2 regions of the Weizmannia sp. FSL W8-1119 genome follow, and region 1 is predicted to be linked to the other one. Evidence: a T-box and tRNA genes for the amino acid it is inferred to sense, from the RefSeq annotation. Region 1 holds a T-box; the other holds one or more tRNA genes.

Region 1 (4,050 bases):
ACCTCTGTCAGCGAAAATAAGAATCCGGCAAATCCGGTATAGACCGTCGAGTTCCCCCCTAATTTTAAAACCATCCACATCATGGCAATATAATAAACACTATCCCCAATATTGGTGAACAGCCTGCCAAAAAACAACGCATTAAAATGACGATTCCGAAATAAGTGCATTGGGCTCCGTCCCCTTCCCCTGTGCCAACCCATTTTTTCCTCTATTATATAATAAAAAGCACCCTGCAAACCTTTTTGTGGTCCTTTAGGGTGCGTGATTTCTTGTCTGTTTTACCGTTTTATTTCTTCTTTTATCTTGCTGAGGAAGGTGTCGACCGGCACCGTTTCCGTTTGTTTCTCGCCGTACTTGCGGACATTGACCGTGTTGTCGGCAGCTTCCTGGTCGCCGACAACGAGCGCGTACGGGATTTTTTGCACTTGGGCTTCACGGATCCGGTAACCCAGTTTTTCATCGCGGTCGTCCAGTTCAACGCGGACTCCTTCAGACTTAAGCGTTTCTTGGACTTTCCGCGCATAGTCATAATGGGCATCCGGCGATACCGGAATCACTTGTACCTGGACCGGTGCCAGCCATGTCGGGAACGCCCCTTTGTATTCCTCGATCAAATAAGCGACAAACCGTTCCATTGTCGAAACAACGCCGCGGTGGATGACAACCGGGCGGTGCGGCTTGCCGTCTTCCCCGACATACGTCAGATCAAATCGTTCCGGGAGCAGGAAGTCAAGCTGCACGGTTGACAATGTTTCGTCTTTGCCAAGCGCCGTGCGGACCTGGACGTCAAGCTTCGGGCCGTAAAATGCAGCTTCGCCTTCCGCTTCGTAATAGTCAAAACCAAAATCATCCATCGTTTCTTTCAGCATCGCCTGTGCCTTGTTCCACATTTCATCATCATCATAATACTTGTCCGTATTTTCCGGGTCACGGTACGACAGGCGGAACGAGTAGTCGGTAATGTTGAAATCTTTATATACCTCAAGAATCAGTTCGACTACGCGCTTGAATTCTTCCTTAATCTGGTCCGGACGCACGAAAATATGGGCATCATTCAGTGTCATGCCGCGCACCCGTTGCAGGCCGGAGAGCGCACCTGACATTTCATAACGGTGCATGAGCCCGAGTTCGGCAATCCGGATCGGCAATTCGCGGTAGCTGTGGATCGTATTTTTATACACCATCATATGGTGCGGGCAGTTCATCGGGCGCAACACGAGTTCTTCATTGTCCATTTTCATGACCGGGAACATATCTTCCTGGTAATGGTCCCAGTGGCCGCTCGTTTTATACAGGTCCACGCTGCCAAGCACCGGCGTATAGACGTGGTCATAGCCGAGTTTGACTTCCTTGTCGACAATATACCGTTCAATGGTGCGGCGGATCGTTGCGCCTTTTGGCAGCCAGAGCGGCAGGCCTTGTCCGACTTTTTGCGAGTTCGTGAAAAGTTCGAGTTCTTTCCCAATTTTCCTGTGGTCGCGTTCTTTTGCTTCTTCCAGGAATTTCAAATGGGCCTCGAGATCCTCTTTCTTGAAGAAAGCCGTCCCGTATATGCGCTGCATCATTTTGTTGTTGCTGTCGCCGCGCCAGTATGCACCGGCAATGCTTAATAATTTGAATTCCTTGATTTTTCCGGTTGACGGCACATGGACGCCGCGGCACAGGTCAACAAATTCGCCCTGTTCATAAACCGTGACCGTTTCGTCCGGAATCGCATCAATCAGTTCAAGCTTGTATTCATCATTCGCAAATATGTTTCTGGCTTCGTCACGGGATACGACTTTGCGGACAATTTCAAGGTTTTCCGCAGCAATTTTTTTCATTTCCTTTTCAATTTTCGGCAAGTCTTCCGGCGTGATCGACGCGTCAAGATCCATATCGTAATAAAATCCGTTTTCAATTGCAGGGCCGACGCCAAACTTGACATTGCCATACAGGCGGCGGACAGCCTGTGCCATTAAATGTGCCGTGCTGTGGCGCAGAATGCCAAGCGCATCTTCATGCTCAGGGGTGACGATTTCAATTGCGCCGTCTTCTTCAATCGGTGTGCGCAAATCGAGCAGTTTGCCGTTCAGTTTGCCGGCGAGCGCCTTTTTTCGGAGGCCCGGGCTGATCGATTGGGCAATCTCTTCCGTTGTTGTCCCAAATGGAAATTCCTTTAAAGCGCCATCTGGAAATGTGATTTTTACGATCTCTGCCATATGTCCCACTCCTTTAAAAATGATGTCAACGCGGGTGGCCGCAAGAACAAAGCCAAAAAAATAAAACCCGCCCCCGGCAAGGGACGAGTTTTGTACACGCGGTTCCACCCTCATTTCCGCACGTCTCTACGTACGGCTTGAGTTTGATAACGGAAATATCCGCCAGCCGCTACTTATTTTGTTCACGGCTGAAGTTCGGAGGCGGTAAGCATCCTGCCCGTGCCGGAAAGCTTGCAGCCTGGGGCTTTCCTCTCTGAAAGGCGGTAACAGAATCCTGTTGTCCTCGTCATCACATTGAATTTTTCATTTCCAATTGATTATGTAAGTAATTATAGAAGTTTGCAATGAAAAAATCAAGGGATGGCGATGGATTTTGTTGCCGTGCTGCGTTGCCCCGCTTCAAGGCCCCCTTTTTATCATTCGCTGGCGGCGAGCTGATCGTGCATAAAGTGCATCCGGCTTTTCACGGCCACCCGTTCTTCAAAAATATTGCATATCGTACGGATCAAAGCATGGTCCGGGGTATCCGTATAAATTTCAATGCGGGCAGGCGCAATCGATAAAAGCGGTGCAATCGTGACAGAGTCAATATAGACAGGGTGGTTGGACAGAAGCCTGCGGTCAATCAGCCCATCCAGTTCTTCCCTCGTCATTTCCCGGAATTGGCCGTTGTAAAATTTCACCTGTTCCCCGAGGCAGAGCTTTATTTTTTCTCTTTTTGGTTCTTTTTGCTTCAAGTAATCCCTCAAGCTTTGCACAAAAATCTGGTATTCCTGTTCCATTTTGTATTCGTCAATCGCAATACCGATGTATCGGTCAAGGCAGTCAAAATAGCCTTTTAAGCGGAACGTCAGCACGGAAGCGAGCGGCAATGTGCGCGATTCGCCAACCAGCGGTGCGACCGCCCCTTCGATGGCGGCACGTTCTTCAATCCCGCCCGCCAGATCCGTCAGCTCCGGCCGCTCTCCTTTCAGCATGCCGGCCACGATTTCGAGTATCCGGTTTTGCTCTTCTTCCGCCCGAAAAAAATAGGCTTGTTGCAATTGATTGCAAATCCACTCGTTTCTTTTTTTCTTCATGATAAAATCTGCAACGGCCGCCTGCAGTTCCTTTTTACTGCCGGCCGCTTCCACCACATAATGTATTTTCCCATGCAGCACTGCTTCCCGGATTTTCACAGCGCGCCCTTTTTCCTTTGCAAAATATGCTTTTATCCATAATGCATCATCCTTGTCCCTGATCAGGAATTCCAATCCAAGCCCCCCCTGTACGGTAAAACATGCTCGTTTGCTTTACCTTATGTATATGAAGGGGCACCGGCAAATAGAAGGCGGCAAAGCGTTACGAAATGAAAAAGGCGGGCCCCCTTCATATAAGGGTCAGGCCCGCTGGTTCGGCCCCTCCATCCGGACAGGGACGCTTAAATATTTAATGCGCTCAAGGATGCGCGCGGCTTTCAATTCTTCCTTTTCCCCGCGCTGGGTATAAGTGAAATGGTATTCTAAATCCTCATAGCTGAAATTGGATGTAAAAAAAGTGGGAAGGTCTTCCTGCATCCTGTATTGGAGAATCGGGCCGAGCACTTCATCCCGCGTCCAGCTCGAGTTCGTTTCCGCGCCGATATCATCCAGCATCAATACGGGCACTTGTTTCACCATATCCAGCTTTTCCCCGGTGGAGTGGTCGCCGATGGAATCCTTCATTTCGCGGAAAAACTCGGGCACATACACAATTAAAGAAGAGACCTGTTTCCGGTCCGCCAGCTCGTTCGCAATCGCACCGAGCAAATACGATTTCCCGACGCCGAAATTGCCGAATAAATATAACCCCTTCATTTTTTTGCCCG
Region 2 (4,050 bases), 1.8 Mb from region 1:
TCCTTCTCTCTATCTATCATTGTAAAATTGTTTTCCAATTGGCTCAACTGTACAAAATTCTGTATAATTATTCAAGAAAATGGAGGTGAGACTATTCATCTTAAAGGGGCCTTCCTTCACCAATCCAGAAAACCCATCAACCATCCGCCAACAACACTGGAGTTGTATTATAGAGTGAAAAATATTTACAGACAAATAAAAAACGCTCAAACCCTTTTATATCAAGAGGTTTGAGCGTTTAAACTTTAAGCGGAAGACGGGACTCGAACCCGCGACCCACACCTTGGGAAGGTGTTGTTCTACCACTAAACTACTTCCGCATATTTGTAGAATACCACATATTTTAAAAAAAGAAAAGAGTGAGCCATGCAGGATTCGAACCTGCGACCCTCTGATTAAAAGTCAGATGCTCTACCAACTGAGCTAATGGCTCGTAAAAATCTATATATCCATTGGCGTAACCAATTCAATAGAAAAGGCTGGGCCAGCTGGATTCGAACCAACGCATGACGGAGTCAAAGTCCGTTGCCTTACCGCTTGGCTATGGCCCAATTATCTATAGTATGAACCCTCTCACCAAAAAAATGCACCAAAGTGCATGCCCAAAAAATGAGATGGTGGAGGGGGACGGATTCGAACCGCCGAACCCTGAGGGAGCGGATTTACAGTCCGCCGCGTTTAGCCACTTCGCTACCCCTCCGTAAATGGTGCCGGCCAGAGGACTTGAACCCCCAACCTACTGATTACAAGTCAGTTGCTCTACCAATTGAGCTAGACCGGCATACAAATGGAGGATGACGGGCTCGAACCGCCGACCCTCTGCTTGTAAGGCAGACGCTCTCCCAGCTGAGCTAATCCTCCAAATATGTAAATGGTGACCCGTACGGGATTCGAACCCGTGTTACCGCCGTGAAAGGGCGGTGTCTTAACCGCTTGACCAACGGGCCAAAAAAATATAAGCTTCCAATCGGGCTCGAACCGATGACCTCTTCCTTACCATGGAAGTGCTCTACCTGCTGAGCTATGGAAGCATATGACTCCGCAGGTAGGATTCGAACCTACGACCGATCGGTTAACAGCCGATTGCTCTACCACTGAGCTACTGCGGAATATCGGGCCCGGCAGCGTCCTACTCTCGCAGGGGGAAACCCCCAACTACCATCGGCGCTGGAAAGCTTAACTTCCGTGTTCGGGATGGAAACGGGTGTGACCTTTCCGCCATCGTCACCGGACCTCAATGACAAAAATCATTATAACAAAGTTTCCATTGCTTATCAACAGGAATTATGTGATTCCCTGAAAACCGGATGGGAGAAAAAACTGTAAACGGAGAATGCGTTTCTAACTTTGAAAATGGTTCAGCGCCAGTGCCTTTGGTAAGGCACCTCCGCTTTTCTATTTGGTTAAGTCCTCGATCGATTAGTATCCGTCAGCTGCACGCGTCGCCGCGCTTCCACCCCGGACCTATCAACCTGATCATCTTTCAGGGATCTTACCAGTTAAACTGTGGGAAATCTCATCTTGAGGGGGGCTTCATGCTTAGATGCTTTCAGCACTTATCCCTTCCGCACATAGCTACCCAGCGATGCCTTTGGCAAGACAACTGGTACACCAGCGGTGCGTCCATCCCGGTCCTCTCGTACTAAGGACAGCTCCTCTCAAATTTCCTGCGCCCGCGACGGATAGGGACCGAACTGTCTCACGACGTTCTGAACCCAGCTCGCGTACCGCTTTAATGGGCGAACAGCCCAACCCTTGGGACCGACTACAGCCCCAGGATGCGATGAGCCGACATCGAGGTGCCAAACCTCCCCGTCGATGTGGACTCTTGGGGGAGATCAGCCTGTTATCCCCAGGGTAGCTTTTATCCGTTGAGCGATGGCCCTTCCATGCGGAACCACCGGATCACTAAGCCCGACTTTCGTCCCTGCCCGACTTGTAAGTCTCGCAGTCAAGCTCCCTTATGCCTTTACACTCTGCGAATGATTTCCAACCATTCTGAGGGAACCTTTGGGCGCCTCCGTTACCTTTTAGGAGGCGACCGCCCCAGTCAAACTGCCTGCCTGACACTGTCTCCCACCCCGGTAAGGGGTGCGGGTTAGAATTTCAATACAGCCAGGGTAGTATCCCACCGATGCCTCCGCCGAAGCTGGCGCTCCGGTTTCCAAGGCTCCTACCTATCCTGTACAAGCTGTACCAAAATTCAATATCAGGCTGCAGTAAAGCTCCATGGGGTCTTTCCGTCCTGTCGCGGGTAACCTGCATCTTCACAGGTACTATAATTTCACCGAGTCTCTCGTTGAGACAGTGCCCAGATCGTTACACCTTTCGTGCGGGTCAGAACTTACCTGACAAGGAATTTCGCTACCTTAGGACCGTTATAGTTACGGCCGCCGTTTACTGGGGCTTCAGTTCAGAGCTTCGCCTTGCGGCTAACCCCTCTCCTTAACCTTCCAGCACCGGGCAGGTGTCAGCCCCTATACTTCGCCTTGCGGCTTCGCAGAGACCTGTGTTTTTGCTAAACAGTCGCCTGGGCCTATTCACTGCGGCTTCCCGGGGCATACACCCCAAAAAGCACCCCTTCTCCCGAAGTTACGGGGTCATTTTGCCGAGTTCCTTAACGAGAGTTCTCTCGCTCACCTTAGGATTCTCTCCTCGCCTACCTGTGTCGGTTTGCGGTACGGGCGCCTTTCACCTCACTAGAGGCTTTTCTTGGCAGTGTGGAATCAGGAACTTCGGTACTTTAATTTCCCTCGCCATCACAGCTCCGCCTTGGCGCGAAGGATTTGCCTCCGCACCGGCCTAACTGCTTGGACGCGATCAACCAGTGTCGCGCTTGCCCTATCCTCCTGCGTCCCCCCATCGTTCAAACGGTGAAGAGGCGGTACAGGAATATCAACCTGTTGTCCATCGCCTACGCCTTTCGGCCTCGGCTTAGGCCCCGACTAACCCTGAGCGGACGAGCCTTCCTCAGGAAACCTTAGGCATTCGGTGGAAGGGATTCTCACCCTTCTTTCGCTACTCATACCGGCATTCTCACTTCTAAGCGCTCCACCGGTCCTTCCGGTCCGGCTTCAACGCCCTTAGAACGCTCTCCTACCACGGACACCAAACGGTGTCCATCCGCAGCTTCGGTGATACGTTTAGCCCCGGTACATTTTCGGCGCAGCGTCACTCGACCAGTGAGCTATTACGCACTCTTTGAATGATGGCTGCTTCTAAGCCAACATCCTGGTTGTCTAAGCAACGCCACATCCTTTTCCACTTAACGTATACTTTGGGACCTTAGCTGGCGGTCTGGGCTGTTTCCCTTTCGACCATGGATCTTATCACTCACAGTCTGACTCCCAAGCATAAGTTTTTGGCATTCGGAGTTTGTCTGAATTCGGTAACCCGATGAGGGCCCCTCGTCCAAACAGTGCTCTACCTCCAAAACTCTCCGCTTGAGGCTAGCCCTAAAGCTATTTCGGAGAGAACCAGCTATCTCCAAGTTCGATTGGAATTTCTCCGCTACCCACACCTCATCCCCGCACTTTTCAACGTGCGTGGGTTCGGGCCTCCAGCAAGTGTTACCTTGCCTTCACCCTGGACATGGGTAGATCACCTGGTTTCGGGTCTGCGGCCTCATACTCTTTCGCCCTGTTCAGACTCGCTTTCGCTGCGGCTCCGCTTCTTCAGCTTAACCTTGCATGAGACCGTAACTCGCCGGTTCATTCTACAAAAGGCACGCCATCACCCGTTAACGGGCTCTGACTACTTGTAGGCACACGGTTTCAGGATCTCTTTCACTCCCCTCCCGGGGTGCTTTTCACCTTTCCCTCACGGTACTGGTTCACTATCGGTCACTAGGGAGTATTTAGCCTTGGGAGATGGTCCTCCCGGATTCCGGCGGGATTCCTCGTGTCCCGCCGTACTCAGGATCCACTCGGGAGAGAACGAAGTTTCAGTTACAGGGCTTTTACCTTCTCCGGCAGGCCTTTCCAGGCCGCTTCACTTACCCCGTTCTTTTGTAACTCCCATATGAGTGTCCTACAACCCCGGAAGGCAAGC

Evidence for each region. The T-box of region 1 lies ahead of thrS (threonine--tRNA ligase). A T-box ahead of a tRNA ligase gene usually reads a tRNA of that ligase, here a tRNA-Thr.
Region 2: it encodes a tRNA-Thr, which carries the amino acid that the T-box ahead of thrS (threonine--tRNA ligase) is inferred to sense. The anticodon was not compared.

What each region holds. Positions count from the first base shown of each region.
Region 1 is NZ_JBBOZL010000001.1:1,969,118-1,973,167, forward strand. It holds gene NSQ19_RS09700 (MFS transporter) at 1-170, opposite strand, end outside; gene thrS (threonine--tRNA ligase) at 282-2,204, opposite strand; T-box leader at 2,281-2,503, opposite strand; gene NSQ19_RS09710 (putative sporulation protein YtxC) at 2,621-3,457, opposite strand; gene dnaI (primosomal protein DnaI) at 3,584-4,050, opposite strand, start outside.
Region 2 is NZ_JBBOZL010000001.1:181,736-185,785, reverse strand. It holds tRNA gene NSQ19_RS00995 (tRNA-Gly) at 249-320, opposite strand; tRNA gene NSQ19_RS00990 (tRNA-Lys) at 361-433, opposite strand; tRNA gene NSQ19_RS00985 (tRNA-Gln) at 480-551, opposite strand; tRNA gene NSQ19_RS00980 (tRNA-Tyr) at 616-700, opposite strand; tRNA gene NSQ19_RS00975 (tRNA-Thr) at 706-781, opposite strand; tRNA gene NSQ19_RS00970 (tRNA-Val) at 789-861, opposite strand; tRNA gene NSQ19_RS00965 (tRNA-Glu) at 873-947, opposite strand; tRNA gene NSQ19_RS00960 (tRNA-Thr) at 959-1,031, opposite strand; tRNA gene NSQ19_RS00955 (tRNA-Asn) at 1,038-1,109, opposite strand; rRNA gene rrf (5S ribosomal RNA) at 1,117-1,232, opposite strand; rRNA gene NSQ19_RS00945 (23S ribosomal RNA) at 1,400-4,050, opposite strand, start outside.